4 regions of the Alkalicoccus luteus genome follow, and region 4 is predicted to be linked to each of the others. Evidence: riboswitches for the same ligand, from Rfam matches in the RefSeq annotation. Region 4 holds a riboswitch; each other region holds the start of a gene.
The links. Region 4 has a riboswitch for cobalamin ahead of ACSZLD_RS11795 (hypothetical protein). Riboswitches for the same ligand answer to the same signal wherever they lie in the genome.

Region 1 (5,416 bases), on a different contig from region 4:
TTTTCGGAAGCGAGAAAGTGAGAATGATTATCAATTAACGGTGCTCTTTTATCATAGTGCAGCTTTTCAAAACCGTCAAGCCTTATCTGCAGAAATTTTCTAAAAAAATAACGTGTCCGGCAGCTGAAGCCTGCGAAGATGACGTTCCCGCGCTTAGCTTCTCTCCGGACGGGGAAGGTACCGGAGTAGACACTGTGAAGGAGCTGATTGGATGAACACGCAAGAACTCTATGCCATGATCAACGAAGCATCTGAACACCTGGAGCTGCATGACGATTTTCAGCAGCTGCTCCGCATTCCGGAGAGGCAGCTCGCCTTTTCGGTTCCTTATGAATCCGATGAAGGAAACATGCGCGTGGTGGAGGGTTTCCGTACACTGCACTCCTCCCTGCTGGGTCCCGGTAAAGGCGGCATCCGGCTCCACCCGGAAACAAACATCGACGAAACGTCGCTGCTCGCCTCCTGGATGACGATGAAAAATGCCTTAATGCACCTGCCCTTCGGCGGCGCAAAAGGCGGAATTGCTGCAGATCCAAAACAACTGTCTGATAACGAACGCGAGCGCGTAATCCGCTCCTACATCCGCAAGCTGTCCCCTTACATCGGCCGCGACCAGGACATTCCCGCTCCGGACGTCAACATCGGCCAGCAGGAAATCGGCTGGATGCTGGATGAATACGAAAAACATCTGCATGATCCATATAATGCCGTCTTCACCGGGAAAGATCCGGTTATCGGAGGCATCCCGGGCCGGGTGGAAGCCACGGCAGCCGGCATCGTTCATACGATTCGCTGCCGGCTCAAGGAACAGGACCGCAGCCTGAATAATTTGAAAGTCGCCATCCAGGGAGCCGGAAACGTCGGATCGTTCTGCGCCCGCATTCTCGCTGATAAAGGAGCGATCATTACGGCGATGTCAGACTCCTCTTCCACTGTCTTTGATGAGAATGGACTAAACGTGGAGAAAGTATTGAAGGAAAAAACCGACACGGGCAGCCTTGGCGGAGACCATGAGTCAGCGGCCGTATTTGAAGTGCCGTGCGACGTGCTGATCCCGGCCGCCATGGGCGGCGCTATTGATGAGGAGACCGCCCGGCTGATCCAGGCAGACCTGATCGCAGAAGGCGCGAACGGTCCGGTAACAGCAGATGCAGACCGGGTGCTGGAAGAACGCGGCATTGAGGTACTCCCGGATATCCTGACCAATGCCGGCGGTGTCGTCGTTTCCTACCTGGAGTGGCGGATGAACGAGCGCAAGGAAGAATGGAGCAAGGCCGATGCGCTGAGTCAGCTGGAGCACTACATGCGCCAGGCCTTCAGCCGCACGAACCGGACCAAGCAGGATTCCGGCGTCTCCTACCGTCGTGCTGCCTATTACACGGCCTGCAGGCGTCTTGCTGATGTGATGCAGGCACGCGGGCTGATCAAGTAGCCTGTCCTGTCCAGATCGTCCACCGGTCGGCTTCTGTTACAGCCCCTTCCGAAAGCTTCGTCTGCAGAAAATCGAGAAACGCTTCCAGCTCGCTGTCTGTCAGTTCGTGTAAAATACTCCGTCCCGTTCGCTGGCGAAGATCATCCAGCAGCTGCTGCCTCGTTGCAAACTGTTTTCGCTTCTCCCATATAGAAAAAACTGTCACACCGGTAAAGCCGGCAGCTTTCATCTGCTCGAGGACGTCCATTTTATTCGGACGCCTCTTTTTTTCGACCTCGGCAAGGTGCGGAAAATAATCAAGCAGCCAACCCCGGATGTGCACGTGGCTTCCGGGAAGCAGACAGTCTGAAACGGTCCGGTCCTGTATGATCAGCCGCCCTTTCGCACACAGCACCCGTGCTGCCTCTTTCAGAAAAGCGGCTGTATCCGACAGATGATGGATCAGTGCCCGGGCAACCACCAGATCCTGGCCGCACCGGGCGAGACCGGTTCGTTCCGCGGTCCCCTGCTGAAATGAGAGCCGTCTCTCGTGCTGATGACGTTCTTTTGCATCGCGCAGGCTTACTTCCGAAAAATCAATGCCGACTGCTCTATCAGCCCCAAGTTTCAGCAGCTCGTTCGTATAGATCCCCCCGCCGCAGCCAATGTCTGCGGCATGCTTGATATCTTCTCCTGCTGTCAGCTCCTGCATCGTTTTTACCCAGTCAGCGTCGGCGTCCCTGCTGTTATAGCTCCCTTTTAACCGTTCATCATGAAAATGGATGCTCATGTGTTCTCACCTCCCTTCTATTATATCCTTTTTATGGGAAAAATGAAGCCGCGCTTCTTTTAGATGATTTTGACAACTTACTCCCTTTTCCTGTATGATGACGACAAACTTGATAACGTAATGAACAACAGGTGATCTGCTTCGCCAGATCTTAAAAGGGAATCCGGTGCAACTCCGGAACGGTCCCGCCACTGTAAAAGGTTAGCAGCCGCTGTGCCACTGGATTTTTTCCGGGAAGGTGCGGCTGTGTTCATCCTTGAGTCAGGAGACCTGCCTGTCGTTCTTTACCATCAGCCCTACGGGTCATAGGGAGGTGGAAACAGGCTTGTTCAGCTTTGCCGCAAAACACGTGCGGCCAAAGCTTCGTTCGTGCTGGAAAGACACCTGTTTTGTCCTGCTGCCGTGCCGGAAGGGTTTCCCCCTTTTCGGCACGGCTTTTTGTTTGTGTCGGCGTCATACATCTGAAGGAGGAATAAGCATGAAAACATCTGTACAAGGCTATCCGCGCATCGGTGAAAACCGGGAGTGGAAACGCGCACTTGAAGCGTACTGGAAAGAAGAAATAACCGCAGCAGAGCTGCAGGAACGGATGAAAGCCATCCGGCTGGAAAGGCTCACCCGTTTAGCAGCAAGCGGACTCGATCTGGTGCCGACAGGCGACTTTTCGTATTACGACCATATGCTGGATACGGCATTTATGTTTAATCTGGTACCGGAGCGTTTCGCTTCCTTGTCCGGAAATGAGCTCGATCAGTATTTCGCAGCCGCACGCGGGACGCGCGAGGCGCCTGCGATGGAAATGACGAAATGGTTTGATACGAACTATCACTATATTGTGCCTGAGCTGGAAGACAGCTGGGTGCCTGACGTTACGCGAAACTATCCGCTTGAACAGTATCGGGAGGCGGAAGCCGCGGGCATAAAGACAAAGCCGGTGCTCGTCGGACCCTATACGTTTATGACGCTTGCGAAAGGACTGGAAGCGGAGCACCGCGACAGCTGCATGTCTGTCCTGCTTTCGCTGTATGCAAAAGTGATTGGCGAACTGCACGAGGCAGGCGCTCCACTCATTCAGCTTGATGAGCCTGCTCTCGTCACGTCCCTGACCCATGAAGAAGCCGGGCAGGCCGCTAAGTGGCTCCAGCAGCTGCTTGACTTGGTCCCGAAGGCACCGCTGCAGCTGCAGACGTATTTTGAATCGCTGACGCACTGGGATTTATTCGCCACTCTTCCGTTTCACGCCTTCGGACTCGATCTGATGTATGACGACGGCGATACGCTCCAGCAGCTGCGGCAGCATCCGCCTCACCAGAATGCGGCGCTCGCCATCGGCGTGATTGATGGCCGTAACGTCTGGAAAAGCGACCTCCACGAAGCACAGAAGCTCGTTCGACGCGTTGAAGTGCTCTGTCCGGAAAACCCATTAATCCTGCAGACAAGCTGCAGCCTCCTGCACGTACCGGTTTCCCTTAAGCAGGAGGAACGCTTCGTCGAGGACTTGAAGCAGGGCATGGCTTTCGCTGACGAAAAGCTGCAGGAGCTCCAGCTGCTGAAGCAGGTCTGCACGGGCTCTCCGGAGAACACGCTGGACGGTCATCAGGCGTCTCTTTCCCGGTTCCGAAAACGCTATCCGGCAGCAGGAGACAGCAGCAGTGAAAAGCTCGCGATGAGAGAGCCTGTTTTCTCACGCCGCGCTGAGCTGCAGCAGGCCCGTTGGCAGCTCCCGCTTCTGCCGACGACAACGATCGGCAGCCTCCCTCAGACGACCGATATGCGAAAAGCAAGAACCGCCTATCGGCGCGGAGAACTTTCCGCTAAACGCTACCGTGCAATGGTGGAAGAAAAAATGCAGCGCTGGATTAAGCTTCAGGAAGATATCGGGCTCGATGTCCTCGTGCACGGTGAATTTGAACGCAACGACATGGTAGAATTTTTCGGGGAAAAGCTGGACGGTATGGCCGTCACACAAAACGGCTGGGTCCAGTCGTACGGCTCCCGCTGCGTCAAGCCGCCGCTCATTTACGGGACTGTTTCTGCTCCAGGTTCGATGACCGTCTCTGAAACCGCCTATGCTCAATCTCTGACGGATCGCCCGGTAAAAGGCATGCTCACCGGGCCCGTAACTATTTTAAAGTGGTCATTTGAACGGAGCGATGTGCCTAAATCGGTGACGGCCTATCAGCTTGCGGAAGCGTTGCAGCAAGAAGTTGAAGCCCTTGAAGAAGCAGGCATTGGTATGATCCAGATAGATGAACCGGCTCTTCGGGAAGGCTTTCCACTGAAACGGGAGAAACGCGCCCATTACCTGGACTGGGCTGTCAACTCGTTTCGCGCAGCGTCCGCTGTTGCGCAGCCGGAAACCCAGATCCATACGCACATGTGCTACAGCGACTTTCACGATATGATTGATGCAATCAGTGCCATGGACGCCGACGTCATTTCCATTGAAACATCGAGAAGCCACGGCGGCCTGATTCAGGCGTTCGAGGACAGCACGTACGACAAGGGCATCGGACTCGGCGTTTATGATATTCACAGCCCACGTATTCCCCCGGTTCGAGAAATGACCGACATGATCGAGCGCTGCCTGAGCGTCCTGCCTGCCTCCCAGTTTTGGGTGAATCCGGACTGCGGCTTGAAAACCCGTAATGAGACCGAAGTCGAAGCTGCCCTTCGCAACATGCAGCAGGCAGCAGAAACCGTCCGGGAAACTCTCACAAGTCGGACCAGCGGCGTGTAAGTGGGAGACGATTGCGGACGGGGGCTTCTTTGATTAGTGGCAGCGTTTGACAAGTTGCGGGTGCAGAATGAAAACTTTCATAGGCGAAATGAAAACTTTTTCGCTATGTCGAACGCATGGTAATAACAATAATAAGTTGACGCGCGAGCTTGATAAGTTTGAGTCGCCGAATGAAAAGATTCGAGCATTGTTCGATAAATTACGGCCGGCAAATGAAAGGTTTGAGCCCAGCCAAAACTTATGCATGCCCTGACCGTTTAGCCTTTGCTCCGCCTTGCCCTCGCCAAAACGAAGAAAGCTCCCAGGATCTCACATCCGGGAGCTTTCTTTTCATTATAATTGGATCCTAATAAACAAATGCGCGGTAGGCGCCGACAAGTCCGTTTCCAAAGTGGTTGGAGTTGCCAAGCGGCTGTGCGGAGTTGTTCAGCACGCTTCGTACCTGCTGGGCAGAGTAGTTTGGACGGTAGTGCAT
Region 2 (5,416 bases), on a different contig from region 4:
CCAGAAGTTAGACAGTAAAACGTGGTACATATCGTACATTTGCGGATAGGCGATATCGTTCCAGTTTAAAATGCCGGAAGCTCGTCCGTTTATAATGCCGGTCGATTTATTCGCGTGATCCGGCTCAAGCAGCTTCATTTTTGTCAATGTCATCGTATGCTCCATCCTTTCGTTTTGCTGCCTCCTGCAATCAGGAGTGACAGCTTTCGCATTCTTCAATTTCTCCCTGGGACGTGCTGCGCACATAATAGGTCGTTTTCAGCCCTTGACGCCAAGCCTCCATGTGCAGCTGCAGCAGGTCTTTTGCGTGAATATCGTGGCGGACATACAAGTTAAAGCTGATTCCCTGATCGACATGGCGCTGACGCGCTGCGTTTTGGCGGATGCTCCAGTGCTGATCCAGCTCATGCCTGGCCCTGTTGTAATATGGGTACGTATGATGCGTAAGGTCCGGCGGTGTAACCTTGAGCTTGAAATTTTTCTTTTCTTCCGCGTACTCCAGTGCATAAACAGGATCAATGCCATCTGTCGAACCGGCAATTTTTGCCGTTGATGAATTTGGGGCGACCGCCATCAGCCAGCCGTTTCGAATTCCTGTCTCAGCTGTTTTCTGCTTCAGCTGCAGCCAGCGGTCTGACGTATAGCCCCGCCGCTCAAAGTACCGGCCATTTTCCCACTCTGAGTGCCGAAAAGCAGGATAAGCTCCTTTCTCCTCTGCGAGCGCTGCACTTGCCTGAACAGCGGCAAACGCAATCCGTTCATACAGGTCATCCGCGAAAGCTACCGCGTTCTCTGATTCCCAGTCAATATGGTTCACAGCAAGTACGTGGTGCCAGCCAAATGTTCCGAGACCGACGGCCCGGTATTTTTTATTCGTCTCCTGTGCCTGGCCGACAGAAAGCGTATTTAAATTAATAACATTATCGAGCATTCTTACCTGTATAGCTACCGTCCGCTCAATCACATCATCTCTGCAGGCTGCAGCCAGGTTGATAGAGGAGAGATTGCAGACGACGAATTCACCCGGCTTTCGCACGATCACGATACTTCCGTCTTCCGCCACATATTCATCAGTGATTTCTGAGGCGGACATATTTTGGGCGATTTCGGTACAAAGGTTGCTGCAGAATATCGAGGTACGGCCCATTGCCTTTTTGTTCGGGTTGCCTCTGTTCACTTCATCCCGATAGAACATATAGGGCGTTCCAGTTTCCAGCTGAGCGATCATGATGCGTTTCATGATATCCATCGCACGGTACGTCTTCCGCGGAAGCATCGGATGCGCGCAGGCTTCCTTGTATTTTTCAGTAAACGCAAGGTGGTCCGTTTCATCATAGAAATCCTCCAGACCGAGCGAATTGCCGTTCTCATCCTTCCATCCCATGATGGTCTTCACCTGATGCGGACAAAATACCGACCACTCTCCACTGCTGCGTCCGGCTTCATCTGTTTCTTCCAGCATTCTCATAAAGTGATCAGGAATACTGACGCCCGTAAATATATCGTGCGCTTTTCTGCGCTCATCTCCATTGTTTGTCTTCAAGTCCAAAAACCCGCTCATAATATCCTTGTGGAAAATATCTAAATAAACTGCAACAGCCCCCTGCCGCTGGCCAAGCTGGTCGACGCTTACAGCAGTATCATTAAGCAGCCTGATCCAGGGAATAACACCTGAAGAGGTCTCTTTAAAGCCTTTAATGTCCGAACCAAGCGCTCTCACCTTGCCAAAATAAACGCCGATTCCTCCGCCATCCTTACTGAGTCTTGCCGTATCCCAATTGTTTAAGTAAATGCCGTCCAGCGAATCCGAGACGGTGTCGATAAAGCAGGAGGAGAGTTGCCCGTAGCTTTTCCCTGCATTTGCTAACGTAGGCGTCGCTACCGTCATGTAGAGGTTAGACAGCGCCCAGTATGCCTCTTCTACGAGCATAATCCGTTTACTGGCTGGCTCATCTTGCATCAGGGCCATTGCGATTACGAGCCACCGTTCCTGTGGAAGCTCCCACACCTGCTTATCATGATCTCTTGCCAGATACCGGTCTGCGAGCAAAAACAGTCCGATAAATGTAAATGAATGATCCCGGTCCGGCTCTATTATTGTTTCTAATTTTTCAATTTCTGCTTTTGAATACGACTGCAGCAGCGAGGAGCTGTAAATTCCCTTATCCGTCAGTACCTGCAGCAGTTCATAAAACCCGCTGTAAGCCTTATAACCGCGCTGAGCCTCTGCCTGCTCATAAAGTCGCGTTAAGTAAAACCGGGCTGCTGCAAATGTATAATCCGGCTGGTCCATGGCGATCTTGTTAAGGGAGGTATGCAGCGCATGATCAAACGCTTCCTCCTCCTGTTTCGATTCGACCTGCTGTTTCAGTTCCGATAAATCAAGTTTGTAGTTGTTTTCCAGCTCGTTGATCGTGAGCTGAATCCGTGATTGTAGTGCAGATTTCATTGAAATGCCTCCCTTTTCTTCTACATGATTCACTATATTGAATGATGCAGCACAAATCAGCAGAACCAAAAAAGTGCCTCTTCGGAGGAAGAGACACGAAAAAGGAAACAGCACAGACGCCCGGCATAACGGCGCTGCACCATTCCCTTTCTCAATCCCCGAAGAAAAGAAACGTCTGAAACGTACGGCAGGTCTCCTGGCTTCTGCTTCATCCTTACAGCCTCCCTTCCCGTTAAAAAACAGTGGGTGATCGGCTGCTCGTCAGCAGTTACAGTTGCGGGGACAGCTCCGGCTTTTAACCGGATTCCCTATTAAACCGCTTTTGCGGTACCTGTACGTTTCTGCACGCTATATTTAGATGTCTACTTGCTTATACACTCAATATATTGATTATGCTACCTCTATTCCCAGCTATTTGCAACATGAAACTTGCAGAATAGCAAATCATTTTCAACGACATACTGGTAGACCGCCTTCAGCTGACCATATTTCTTTTTTTGTCAAAAGATGCAGGTTTCGTTGTTCATCTAAAGCTTTTTTCCGTTCATGAAATATTGCGCTGCAAGACTCTCTTCTTCTGACAACGGTTTTCCGTATTCGTCCATCAGCAAGTTTTTCAGTTCTGCTTCATCGCCTGCACGAGCGCTTAACGAGGCTGTTTTCTCCAGCAGCTCCAGCTCCTCGATAAACAGTTCTTTCGACAAGGGCTTCCAGTGTGATATGACGTTCCAGGCTGAAGCAAAAGGCTTCAGCTTTTTTACAAGCTGCTTTGTTTCGTCTGGCGTATAGTGCCAGGATGATGCATATAAGTTCGGAGCAGTAATATCTCCTGCAAACAAAATATCTTCCTCTGCAAGGTGAACAATCAAATGATCAGACGCGTGGTTGCCGCCAGCATGAACGAGCCGGCAAGTGATTCCGCCGAGGTCAAGTACCAGCTCATCGTTAAACGTTATCTCCGGCATATGGATACGTATAAAACGTTCAGCTGGAAATTCTTTTTTTATCGCTTCTGCACAGAAACGAATCTCTTCTCCGGTCTTGACCCGCTCGTCGAGTGCTTCATCCTCCCATGAATAGGACGACAAACGCTGCAGCTCTGTTTTCGTCGCCTCTGTGCTGATAACAGGCGTTCGGTTTAACGCCGACGCCCCGAAAACATGGTCCCAGTGCCAGTGGGTCAGAACAGCCAGTGAAGGGGCAGGAACACCGCTTCGTGTTAATTCGTCTAAAAACAGACGCACGTGTGCTTCTGAGTTTCCGGCGTCGATCAGCAGCGTCAGATTATCCCCGACTACTGCGCCAAGAATGGGCCTGTCTGTTTCTTCGACCGGTGTGAGATAATAAAATCGCTCCGAGAGCTTCTTTAATTCCTGCATGAAAATTCCTCCTAGTCCGGCTGCTTCAATAAGACTGCAAGTGCATCCCTGTTATCGGTGATATCCTCCAGCGTATACTGATCCAGCACATCCAAGTAGGCTGTCAGCGCATCAGAAAGAGCAAACTGAAGCTTGCATGCCGGTGTAATTGGGCACGTGTTCGTTTCACTGTTAAAACATTCCACCAAATGAAAATTGTCTTCGGTATGTCTGACAACTTCGCCAATATTTATATTCTGCGGTTCACGTGCAAGTCGGATACCGCCGTTCCTGCCACGGATTGTCTCTATGTAGCCGAGCTTACCGAGTCGATACACAACCTTCATAAGATGGTTTTTGGAAATGCCGTAAGCCTCTGATATGTCCTTGATTTGCGACAGCTTTCCAGATGGCTGAACTGCAGTGTACATAAGCACCCGGAGTGAAAAATCGGTATATTGAGTTAAATGCATGGCGGTTCCCCTTCCATTTCCTGCTGCTGTTTCATAAGTAAATGCTGCTTCAACAGTATCCTGTCAAAGCAGCACCATGTCTTTCTATCAGTGTAGCATATGAACCCGCTCGAAAGCATAGTCCGAAGCATGACCGTTAAAACAGGCCGGTCAGGCCGGCGAGAATCGTTCCCGCAATTCCGATCAGCGCCGCGTAGCCAAGCGCAGGAACGACCGTTCTTCTGATGATATCGCCTTCCTTATCTGCAAGCCCGACCACCGCCGCAGCTGCGACGACGTTATGCACGCAGATCATGTTCCCTGCAGCTGCACCCGCAGTCTGCTGAGCGAGAACCAGCGTCTGATCAAGCCCTGCTGCCGACGCAACAGATGTCTGAATTGGCGCGAAGGTCAAGCCTGATACCATTGCACTGCCTGTAATAAACGATCCCAAAAGTCCAAGAAACGGCGCTGCAAGATGCCAGACGCTTCCGAGGCCTGATGCGAGCATCACAGCAATGTGTTCCGGCATTGATACGAGATTTCCGGCATTAACACCGGAATTAATAAACACGTTCACTAACGCAAGCGTCGGGAACAAAGCCAGTGCGGCTCCGCCTACCATCTTCCTCGAATCCATTACGGCTTCTCCGACGACTCGCAGTTTTTTCCGCTGCACGAATACAGACAGCACCGCTGCAAGAAGTAAAACTGCACCTGGTGAGTAAAGCACCTGCCAAGTAGAAGTGGCGGTTTCAACACCGAGAATCGTTGTCCATGACAAATCGACCGCCGTTTGAGCAAATTCCTGGATTGGTTCTACTATTCTTGTCAGCAAAAGCAGGCCGATGACGATAAAGTATGGGCTCCATGCTGCAAAAAGCGACATATTCGGTGCTTCCTCTTCCTGCACCGCTTTAGGTTCCAGCGCTTTCTTCCACTCTTTTTCCGGCATAAAAATACCGGCGCTTGCCGTAGCTGCTGCGACAGCCAGCGCTGTCAAAGAAGCCAGGATCGCAACGAACTCAGGTCCGAATAAAACGGCATACAGAAGAGCAGATCCGGTGTATGTCATCCCTGTCAGCAGTGCCCAGGGAGCCATCTCCCGCGTATCCTTCCAGGCATGTTTTTTATCGGCAAAAAACGTAAGCACGAAT
Region 3 (5,416 bases), on a different contig from region 4:
TTAAGACAGCGCCGTTTAAGTCACAAAACATGGCACTTAATTCGTATATCACGGCGGATGGTCTTGAAATCGGCCGGGCACAGGGCATGCAGGCCGAAGCGTGCGGAATGGAAGCGGACACGGACATGAATCCGATTCTACTTAAGCCATCCGGCTATAACCGGTCGCAGGTCGTTGTAAACGGCAAGGTTCTTCGCGCCATGGAAGCAACGGAATATCGGGAGCAGTACTTTGAGAAAGGCCTTCAGACGGTGACGAATGCCTATAACCGCCTAGCCTCCAGAACAGAGCGGATCGTGATAGAAGGAGCAGGGAGCCCGGCAGAAATTAATTTACAGGACCGGGAAATCGTGAATATGCGCATTGCCCGCATGGCCGAGGCACCTGTCCTGCTTGCAGCAGATATCGACCGTGGCGGCGTTTTTGCATCGATTGTTGGCACGCTTGAACTGTTGAGTAGAGCAGACAGAAAGCGTGTGAAGGGCTTCATCATCAATAAATTTCGCGGAGATCAGTCTTTGCTTCAGCCGGGACTTGACTGGCTGGAGGAGTATACCGGAAAGCCGGTCGCAGGGGTGATGCCCTATCTGCCGGATCTCCGCCTGGAAGAAGAGGATTCGCTTGGCTTGGAGACATACGGAAGGGGAACGGCCGGCAGGGATCTCGATATTGCGGTTATTCGCTTTCCTTATCTATCCAATTACACGGATCTGGACCCGTTCCGGTTTGAACCGGACTGCGCTGTTCGATTCGTCGAGCGGCCTGAGCAGCTAGGCGAACCTGATTTGCTTATTCTGCCAGGCAGCAAAACGACGGTTGCCGATGGACAGTTTTTGATCAGAAACGGATTGAACGAAGCGATTGCAGAAAAAGCGGGAGAGATGCCAATCATCGGAATTTGCGGCGGCTATCAACTGCTTGGCAGAACAGTCGAGGACCCGGCAGCTGCGGATACAGAGCTGAGAGAGTGTCAGGGGCTGAATGTGATTCCGGATATGAAGACGGTGATGGATCCAGTGAAAACGACAGTGCGTATCTCAGCGAGCGTTAACTGGGAGCGTGAAGTGCATTCGCTCACTGGATATGAATTGCACATGGGGCAGACCGTTCACGAAGCTCCGGAGTGGTTATCCGGCGGGATTCATGGCAGCAGCGCGGCAGTGAACAACGTGTACGGCACGTATATGCATGACATTTTTCATAACGATACATTCCGCCACGCACTGCTGGACAGCTTGAGACGTCAAAAAGCGCTCCCGCCTGTCCGCAGGGTGAGCGTTGCAGAAGAGAAAACGAAGGCATTTGACCGCCTGGCCGATGCAGTCGAAGCACATCTTGATATGGAGCTGATTGAACGGCTGATGAACGAAGGGAGACAGACAGATGAACTGGCGTGAAGCGGCAGAGAACATACCTGAGATCGATCAAACAGCAGCTGAACAGATGCGGATGCATCTGGATTCGCTGACAAAGCCGCAGGGCAGTCTCGGCAGGCTGGAGGAATTGGCCGTAACGCTCTCCGGCATGCAGGGAGATTTGCAGACGGGAAAGCCTGCGGTGCTTGTATTTGCAGGTGACCACGGGGTGACAGCTGAAAGGGTCTCGCTTTACGGGTCAGAAGTCACCGCTCTGATGGCGCAGAATTTTGTGACCGGCAAAGCAGCGGTTAACGTTCTCGCGAGACAGATCGGAGCAGATGTTTATGTGTATAACGTGGGGATTGATGCAGCTGATACGGCAGCTATCAACCGCAACGTTCGTCGCGGTACCGGAAATATAGCAAAGGAACCGGCGATGACTGCAGCAGAAGTAAAGCAGGCACTTCAAATTGGAGCCGACGCCGTTGAAGCTTCAAAGGCAGATATTATCATCCCCGGGGACATGGGCATCGGCAATACAACGGCAAGCAGCGCGCTGCTGTGTGCGTACACGGGACTTTCTCCGGAAGCGGCAGCGGGCAGTGGGACAGGTGTAGAGGGGCCGCAGCTCAAGCATAAAATCGAGGTGATCGGGCGAGCGGTGAAGCGGTCTGATGCGAAGGAACCGCTTCACATATTAGCTGATTTAGGCGGTTTGGAGATCGCGGCTATGGCCGGAGCCATGGTTCGCGCGGCTTCAATGCGGAAGCCGGTTCTCGTAGACGGGTTTATTGCAACTGTTGCAGCAATAGCTGCAGCAAAACTTGCACCAGGAGCAGAGCGCTTTTTTCTTTACGGACACAAATCTGCAGAAGCAGGTCATGCAGCGGCGCTGGAAGCAGCTGGCGGAAAACCGCTGCTTGATTTAGGGATGCGTCTCGGCGAAGGGACCGGGGCGGCCGCTGCTTATCCGCTGCTAAAAATGGCACAGGCGCTGACGGAAGAAATGGCGACGTTTGCCGATATCGGCCTTGCCTGACAGAACAGATGTAGACTTTTTCCAGCAGTCCATACTATAATACAAAGTAGAACTGAAAAACGTAACGCTCGTCAGCAGAGAGGTGTCGGCATCAGCCGATGAAAAGGGAAGCCGGTGTGAATCCGGCACGGACCCGCCACTGTAAACGCACAGGCATTTCACAATCCACTGCATTCCGCGGGAAGGGTGAGGCTGCCGTTTATGCGTAAGTCAGGAGACCTGCCTCTCTGTCGATTTAAACACCTTCGGGAAAAAGGTTGTTTGAAGTGCAGACGAGGAGATTTCCGGGAATCTGAAACGGCTCTCTTCATGCATTTTATTCAGCGCAGTCCTTCGAAGGGCGGCGTTTTTTTATGTTCCACTACATAATCATGGGGGAGTAACGATGAAAAAAATGACGGCACCGCTTCTGCTATCAGCCGCGCTCATCATCAGCGCATGCGGGACAGAGGGAAACAATGAGAACGGGAATACGAACACGGACAATCAGGAAGCAAACGAAGACACGACTGGCAACAATGAGGCAGCGGAAGATGAAGAAGGAGCTGCAAATAACACAGAGAACAATGTATCAAACGAGGAGCAAAATGATGAGGATAATGAAACAGCCGGAGAGTTCCCGGTAACGATAACGGATAACGCAGGCAATGAAGTGACGATCGACGAAGAACCGGAAACTATTGTTACGCTGCAGCCAAGCGATACAGAAATATTATTTGAAATCGGCGCAGGCGACAGACTCGTAGGGGTTTCGGAGTATTGCAATTATCCGGAAGAAGCGCTCGAAATTGAAAATGTCGGGGCGCAGGACATGGATTTGGAACGCATTCTCTCTTTAGAGCCTGACATGGCACTCGTTTCGGATTATCACGCCTCCAGTCATGATGATAGTTTAGAGCAGTTGCGTGATGCCGGAATTGATGTCGTTGTTGTGCGGAATGCCGAATCGTTTGAAGGCACTTATGACACGATTGAAACACTCGGCATGCTCACCGGAACAGAAGAAAATGCAGAAGAACTCATAGCGGAGATGGAGAGCGGCATGGAAGAGCTCGCGGAGCTTGGAGAAACGATCGACGAAGAAGAGCGCAAGCGCGTCTGGGTGGAAGTAGCACCATCTCCGGATATTTTCACTACTGGTACCGGCACCTTCATGCATGAGATGCTGGAGACGATCGGGGCGGAAAACGCAGCGGAAGAGCATGAAGGCTGGGTGAATTTGACCGAAGAAGAAATTGTCACGCTCGAGCCGGACACGATTGTCACTACCTACGGATACTATGTGGAGGATCCTCAAGAAGAAGTAATGAACCGCGATGGCTGGAGTGATGTTCCTGCTGTGGCAAACGAGGACGTACACGATGTGCAAAGTGATATCGTGACGCGCTCCGGTCCGCGCCTTGTAGAAGGAACCCGTGCCGTAGCTGAGGCTGTATATCCGGATGTTTTCGAATAAAGCATGGCTGTACTATGCAGGGAGCCTCGGTCTTCTTGCTGCTGCGATAACACTTGGACTGTTTTATTCAAGCGTAACGGTCCCGGTTCCGCATATTTTGCATATTATTCTGGATAAAACAATCGGCGCTCAGCTGCTGGATGACGTTCCGTCCAACCAGTACTCGATTATTTGGGAAATCAGGCTGCCGAGAGTGCTGCTGGCTCTATGTGTTGGCGCGTCTCTCGCGCTTGCCGGAGCAGCATTTCAGGGGTTGCTGAGAAACCCGCTTGCGGACCCATATACGATCGGCGTTTCCTCCGGTGCGGCCCTCGGCGCTGTTTTCGTTATCTTTTTCCAGCTCACGATCGTAGGACTTGGTGCATTTACGCTCCCGGCTGTATCGATTGTGAGCGGGTTTCTCACGCTCATGCTTGTGTTCGGGCTTGTAAAGCTCAGCAGCAGAAGTTTGGCGATCGAAACGATTATCCTTGCGGGAATTATCGTCAGTGCATTTATCGGATCAATCATTTCACTGATTATCTCGCTCGGCAGCCAGGATGAAATGACGCAGATTATTTACTGGCTGTATGGGAGTGTTGGTATGAGAGGCTGGAGCTACGTGCAGCTGATCGTACCGTTTCTGATTATCGGTTCCATTATGCTCGTCACCCGCTACCGGGACCTGAATGCACTTGCGCTCGGAGAAGAAGCTGCCGGTCATATTGGTGTAAATGTCGGCCGCGGGAAAGTGTTTATTCTTGGCGGCGCGTCGCTGCTGACTGGTGCGGCCGTTGCTGTATCGGGTACGATTGGCTTTGTTGGTCTAGTTATCCCGCACCTTGTAAGGCTTGTTACGGGACCAGATCACCGGCATGTGCTGCCAATTTCCATGATCATCGGAGGGGCCTTCTTAATCTTTGCAGATATCACGGCAAGAACGATTATTGCACCAAAGGAACTGCCAATCGGTGTGATCACGGCGCTGATCGGCGCACCAATGTTTGCGTTTCTGCTTATTAGAAACCGCATCGGAAAGGGGAAGAAGCTGGCATGAACATCACCGGACTGAGCGGCGGCTACGGCGGCCCTCCAATCATTGAATCGATGGACCTTCATATAAAACAGGGAGAATTTTTCGGCCTGCTCGGTCCGAATGGCAGCGGAAAAACGACGCTGTTTAAGCTTGTCAGCGGTTCCCTTAAGCCGGACCATGGAGACGTATCGCTTCAGGGTGCTTCGCTGTTAACGATGTCTCCAGTGCAGCGTGCCAGAAAAATAGCCGTTCTCACACAAGAAACAAATGTCTCCTTCGATTTTACTGTCGAGGAAGTGATCCGGCTCGGCCGCTATGCTTTTCAAAAAGGCCTGTTTAAAATGCTGAGCCGGGAAGACAGGGCGCTCATCGATGAAATTATGGCGCTGACCGACACAGAAAAATTTCGCGATACGTCGTTCTTCCGGTTAAGCGGAGGTGAAAAGCAGCGGGTACTGCTCGCAAAGGCACTTGTGCAGGAGCCGGAGGTGCTTCTGCTGGATGAACCGACGAATCATCTTGATATTCGTCATACGTTTGACATGCTG
Region 4 (5,416 bases):
CGCCGCTTCTCTGTGCGGGCATCACGACCTTTTCTCCGCTGAACCGCTGGCAGGCCGGACCAGGCAAAAAAGTAGCCGTCGTCGGACTCGGCGGACTCGGGCATATGGCCGTCAAAATCGCGAATGCAATGGGAGCGGACGTAACCGTGCTCTCTCAGACGCTGAACAAGCAGGACGACGGGCTCCGCTTTGGTGCAAGCGCCTATTATGCAACGAAGGATGAAGAGACGTTTGATACACTCGCCGGACAGTTTGATCTGATCATCAACACCGTGAGCGCGAAAATCAACATCAACGACTACCTCTCCCTGCTCCGCTTAGACGGAACGCTCGTCAACGTCGGTGCTCCGGCAGAGCCGCTGGATGTACACGTCTTTTCCCTGATCCCGCAGCGCCGCTCCTTCGCCGGCTCGCTGATCGGCGGCATCCATGAAACGCAGGAAATGCTCGACTTCTGCGCCAAGCACGAGATCATGCCGGAAATCGAAGTCATTTCCGCAGACGACATCGACGACGCTTACGAACGCGTACAGAAATCAGACGTCAAATACCGCTTCGTGATCGATACGAGCACGCTTTAATTGGTAAAAAGGAGCCCTCTGCGAGAAGATGCAGAGGGCTTATTTTAGCGTATGGAGCTGAAGTAAGTACGGCGGACGTCCTCTTTCCCTTGGTTCCTATACGCGAAGAGCCTCGTTAATCCTTCTTCTTTCGGAGGCCGTACATGAGAACAGCAACCAGCACTGCAGCAATGATGATGAACATGACAGGTTCCATCTTCCTGCTCCTTTCCCACACTGCGTTCGTACATTCAGCATAGCTCCATGGCATAAAATCAGCTAGATGACCATCGACTTATCTTTTCGTTTCCCTCTATATGGAAAATTTGCACGTGTTACACTACAGGTAACCGGCCTTTATTGGAGGTGGAATGATGCTTTGGAAAACGGTCCTGCTATTTGTCTTCGGCGCTCCGTTTCTGACCGCTATGAGTCAGTGGACGGGCGGATCGTATACGCTGATCGACAGCATCGCCGTGTTAAGTTTCGTCGTCCTGTTCACGTTTGCTGGGCGCTATTTGACGAAACCGCGTCAAAAGCAGACGGAAGGCTGATACGCCGGCTTATCGTAGCACTGCCGCTGTTAGTCGTGCTATAGTAATAATGTTCCATGTAGCAAACAACTGCATAAGTGAGTGATTCAGGTGCAGCGAGGCGTTCTGCTTTGCTGCTTAAAAGGGAAATCGGTGAAGAGTCCGATGCTGTCCCGCAACTGTATTCGTGAGCGACCCGGAGTTGCCACTGTTTCTGCTGAGAGCGGAAATGGGAAGGAGCCGGGAAGCGATGAGCGTAAGCCAGGAGACCTGCCTGTTTCAGCAGACATTCGTACCTACGAGGATAGGAGATGTTAAGTGTGAGTATACCGTATGGACCCGTGCGCCTTGCTGCGCCGCTCCAGCGCTTGGTTAAGCGTGCGCTCTTCTTAACAGCTTCCTCAAGGGAGTTGTTTTTTTATTGTGATGACAAGGAGGGCACGTATGAACGAGCGAACCGAACACTATGAGGAGCAGCTGACGTCATTTTTTATGTATCAAACGCTTTACCTGGAAAACGCCGCCTCCCTGCGAGAACACGTCGAGCATCTGCAGCAGAAGCTGGATGCGTCCGAAAAGCAGCATCTGGAGGCTGCCTATCAACTCGTGCTGCAGCACATCGCCGGAAGCAGGCAGACGACATGACCGGGCTGAAGCAACGAAACACGACCAGACAGGAGATTCTGAGTGCCGCTCACGAGGCGTTTGTTGACGGCGCTCTGACGACGTTTTTATTCGTCAATATTTCCGTGATCAACCTGTATTTGAAGGAGAAAACATCGTACAACAACAGCTTTGTTTATCAGTTCGCTAATCTCTATGTACCGCTTGGCGGGGCCGCGTTTATGCTGCTGCTCATCATGATGATCGAGCCATCGGCCGTCCTGGTCGGCCTCATCTGGACCGCAGTCGGCGTCGGCTATCTGCTCTACATGACCAACGTCTTCTCCAAGCCGCTCCCGCAGATCAGCCGAAGAACATTGCCGGAGTGAAAAATGTTATACGACGATAACACCCCCTCGCTGCAGGAAAGCAGGAAGGGGGTGTTTTTTGTAGATTTTTATGGATTTTAGAAACGTTCTTTATTCCAGATAGGACTGCACTTGTTCATCAAAATCATCTGGATCATGGGACTCCAGGATAACTTCCTCATGATCGAACAAGAAGAATGCCGGCAGCTCCTCGTAATCGAGTCCTGGATAATCAAGGTTATCCGGATCTGGATCACGATTGGCTCGAAACACGCGAATGGCTGTCTCTTCTTCATATACTTCTGCTTCAACAAAATCAACTGCCTCCGGTTCCCCGATCGCAAAGACGGCGTACTCCCCTTCACTTTCCGCCAGCAGCTCCTGATAGACCAAGTTCCCTTGATCAGAAGAACAAGCACCCAGCAACAACAGTAAGCTTAAACCTGCTATGAATCGCACAAAACCCATTTACAGAAACACCTCTCCATTTTTGTTGTCAACCTCTTCCTGTCCCTTCCTTCTTCTAGCCTGCAGCTAGTATTCCTTCAAGGATGTCGTTTTGATTAAGGCATCATCATAAAAACATGCGGTTCGATAAGCACGTTAAGGTAGAAGCTGAACATAATAAAAAACCCTCTGCCGGGTTGGTAGCAGAGGGTTTTGACGAGTTGGGCGCCGTCCACAGGCGCCCAGCCGCTGTTGTTTGAAATTATCGCTTCGAGAACTGAGGTGCACGACGTGCTGCTTTAAGACCGTATTTCTTACGCTCTTTCATTCGTGCATCACGAGTCAGGTAGCCAGCTTTCTTCAGAGCCGGACGGAATTCCGGATCTGCTTGAAGCAGTGCGCGTGCAACACCGTGACGGATTGCACCGGCCTGGCCTGTGTAGCCACCGCCGTTTACAGTCACGTGAATGTCGTACGTGCCTTCTGTTTGTGTTTCAGCCAGTGGCTGCTTTACGATTACTTTGAGTGTTTCGAGGTCGAAGTAGTCATCGATGCTGCGCTTGTTGATCATGATCGTACCATCACCTGGTACGAGACGCACGCGGGCAACGGAGTTTTTACGACGACCTGTTCCATTGTATTGAACTTGTGCCAAGAAAATTCCCTCCCTTTAAATTATCCGCGTAGCTCGTACGCTTCTGGTTGTTGTGCTGCGTGTGGGTGCTCGCTTCCAGCATACACGTGCAGTTTCTTTCCTGTCTGACGGCCGAGCGGGCCTTTTGGAAGCATTCCTTTGATGGAAAGCTCAAGCAGACGCTCCGGCTTGTTCGCACGCATGTCGCCTGCAGAAGTCGCCTTCAGGGAACCTGGGTAACGGCTGTGACGGTAGTAGTACTTGTCCTGCAGCTTGTTACCTGTCAGGTGGATCTTGTCAGCATTGATGATGATGACATTGTCACCAGTATCGATGTGCGGGGTGAATGTTGGCTTGTGCTTCCCGCGGAGCAGGCTTGCAACCTCAGAAGACAGACGACCGAGCGTCTGGCCTTCTGCGTCAACAACCAGCCATTTGCGTTCTACTTCAGTTGGCTTCGCCATATATGTTGTACGCATGATTAATTTCCCTCCTAAATGTGACTCATTCAAAAAAACAACTTACGATCTAATCGATTCCGTACCCGGGGCAAGTGGGCATAAGAATACCGTTAACCATCATATAATAGATGCTCTGCTGTGTCAATACGAAAAAACACACGGGCGAGTTGTTTTTCCATCTTTTTTTACTGCGGATGGATTTTAGCTGCGAGACGTGCCTTCAGCTCCTCTTCCGTGTAGTCGACGCCGGCTAAATAAAGGCCGTGGCCGGGGGCTGTTTTCGCAGCGAGCGTACGGTCTTCTGCATGAAGCAGCTCCGGAAGTGACTCCGGCTCGCGGCTGCCGTACCCGATGTCTAACAGCGTGCCGGTCATGACGCGCACCATCTGGTACAAAAAGCCGCTCCCGATAAAGCGCAGCACCCACTCCTCGCCTTCCCGGATCACGTCGATCGCGTACATCGTCCTTACTTTGTCCTCGACGTCCGTGCGGGGCGAGGAGAGGCTCGCAAAGTTGTGCGTGCCGAGCAGATAGGCAGCCGCTTTCTGCATGCGCTCTGCATCCGGCTCGTGCCGCAGCTGGTACACGTAGTGTCTGCGGAAGACGTCCCGCTCCCGGGCTGTCGTGAGCCGGTAGCGGTATTCCTTCGCCACAGCTCCATAGCGGGCGTGAAACCCTTCCGGAGCCGTCTCAGCGTGTCTCACGTGGATGTCATCCGGCAGCAGGCTGTTCAGTGCCATCGGCCAGCGCTCTTCCGGAATAGCGAGCGGCGTATCGAAGTGAACCGGCTGGCTTAGTGCATGCACGCCGGTGTCCGTTCGCCCCGACGACGTGGACGGCCAGCTGGCTGCTTTATGCAATTTAGCGAGCGCCCGCTCGACCTCTCCCTGGACCGAGCGCGCGTCCGGCTGCTTCTGGTAGCCGCGAAAGCCGCTCCCGTCATAGCTGATCTGCATCACCATACGTTTCATGAACAACGCTCCTTTTTATCCAACAGACAGCACGCTCCACACGCCAAAAGCTGCAAACACGAGCAGCACGACCGTATCGCGGTTCCGCCAGGCGAGCTGCCGGAACTTCGTGCGTCCTTCACCGCCCGCGTAGCCTCTCGCCTCCATCGCTTCTGCCAGCTCTTCGGCCCGCTGAAACGACTGGACAAACAGCGGCACGAGCACTGGGATAAACGCGTTAAGCCGCTTCCAGATCGAGCCGCTGGAGAACGTGGCGCCCCGGGCGGTCTGTGCCTTTAAAATCTTTTCCGTTTCCGTTAAAAGCGTCGGGATAAAGCGGAGCGCGATCGACATCGTCAGCGCAAGCTCATATACCGGCACGCGGAAACGGTTGAGCGGATGCATGAGCCGCTCCATCCCGTCGGTCAGATCAACCGGGGTCGTCGTGAGAGTGAGCATCGTCGCGAGCACGATCAATAAAAACAGGCGCGTCGCAATCAGGCTGCCCTCTATAACGCCGCCGCTGTAAATCGTGAGCCAGCCGAGACTGACGAGCACTGTTCCATCCCGCGTCATAAACAGATGCAGGAGGAACGTAAAGACGACGATAAGCAGAATCACGCGGATTCCTTTCCAGAAAAAGCGGAACGGGATCCCGGCGGATAAAAAGGCGGCGACCGTGAGCGCTGCTGCCGTCCCGAGCACGAGCGGGTCACGTGAGACGAACAGAAAGATCATAAAAATGATGACGGCAATCAGCTTTGCCCGGGGATCAAGCGAATGAACGAACGATTTCCCCGGCACGTACTGGCCGATGATGACGTGCTCAAGCATCCTGTACGCCCCCTTTCAGAAGCGTC

Region 1: linked by a shared signal. The riboswitch ahead of metE (5-methyltetrahydropteroyltriglutamate--homocysteine S-methyltransferase) and the one ahead of ACSZLD_RS11795 (hypothetical protein) in region 4 are both predicted to bind cobalamin.
Region 2: linked by a shared signal. The riboswitch ahead of ACSZLD_RS14020 (ribonucleoside-diphosphate reductase subunit alpha) and the one ahead of ACSZLD_RS11795 (hypothetical protein) in region 4 are both predicted to bind cobalamin.
Region 3: linked by a shared signal. The riboswitch ahead of ACSZLD_RS07025 (ABC transporter substrate-binding protein) and the one ahead of ACSZLD_RS11795 (hypothetical protein) in region 4 are both predicted to bind cobalamin.

What each region holds. Positions count from the first base shown of each region.
Region 1 covers NZ_JBPZEY010000004.1:260,905-266,320, forward strand. Annotated here, with positions in the region: gene ACSZLD_RS07575 (Glu/Leu/Phe/Val family dehydrogenase) at 212-1,432, shown strand; gene ACSZLD_RS07580 (class I SAM-dependent methyltransferase) at 1,425-2,201, opposite strand; cobalamin riboswitch at 2,314-2,493, shown strand; gene metE (5-methyltetrahydropteroyltriglutamate--homocysteine S-methyltransferase) at 2,680-4,941, shown strand; gene ACSZLD_RS07590 (S8 family peptidase) at 5,288-5,416, opposite strand, start outside.
Region 2 covers NZ_JBPZEY010000011.1:43,713-49,128, forward strand. Annotated here, with positions in the region: gene ACSZLD_RS14015 (ribonucleotide-diphosphate reductase subunit beta) at 1-153, opposite strand, end outside; gene ACSZLD_RS14020 (ribonucleoside-diphosphate reductase subunit alpha) at 191-2,449, opposite strand; cobalamin riboswitch at 2,619-2,800, opposite strand; gene ACSZLD_RS14025 (MBL fold metallo-hydrolase) at 2,977-3,828, opposite strand; gene ACSZLD_RS14030 (Rrf2 family transcriptional regulator) at 3,840-4,280, opposite strand; gene ACSZLD_RS14035 (L-lactate permease) at 4,417-5,416, opposite strand, start outside.
Region 3 covers NZ_JBPZEY010000004.1:146,657-152,072, reverse strand. Annotated here, with positions in the region: gene ACSZLD_RS07035 (cobyric acid synthase) at 1-1,397, shown strand, start outside; gene cobT (nicotinate-nucleotide--dimethylbenzimidazole phosphoribosyltransferase) at 1,384-2,397, shown strand; cobalamin riboswitch at 2,461-2,638, shown strand; gene ACSZLD_RS07025 (ABC transporter substrate-binding protein) at 2,783-3,853, shown strand; gene ACSZLD_RS07020 (FecCD family ABC transporter permease) at 3,840-4,889, shown strand; gene ACSZLD_RS07015 (adenosylcobinamide amidohydrolase) at 4,886-5,416, shown strand, end outside.
Region 4 covers NZ_JBPZEY010000008.1:52,925-58,340, reverse strand. Annotated here, with positions in the region: gene ACSZLD_RS11805 (NAD(P)-dependent alcohol dehydrogenase) at 1-581, shown strand, start outside; gene ACSZLD_RS11800 (hypothetical protein) at 935-1,114, shown strand; cobalamin riboswitch at 1,186-1,385, shown strand; gene ACSZLD_RS11795 (hypothetical protein) at 1,538-1,738, shown strand; gene ACSZLD_RS11790 (hypothetical protein) at 1,735-2,085, shown strand; gene ACSZLD_RS11785 (hypothetical protein) at 2,176-2,532, opposite strand; gene rpsI (30S ribosomal protein S9) at 2,774-3,166, opposite strand; gene rplM (50S ribosomal protein L13) at 3,187-3,624, opposite strand; gene truA (tRNA pseudouridine(38-40) synthase TruA) at 3,792-4,577, opposite strand; gene ACSZLD_RS11765 (energy-coupling factor transporter transmembrane component T family protein) at 4,593-5,390, opposite strand; gene ACSZLD_RS11760 (energy-coupling factor transporter ATPase) at 5,383-5,416, opposite strand, start outside.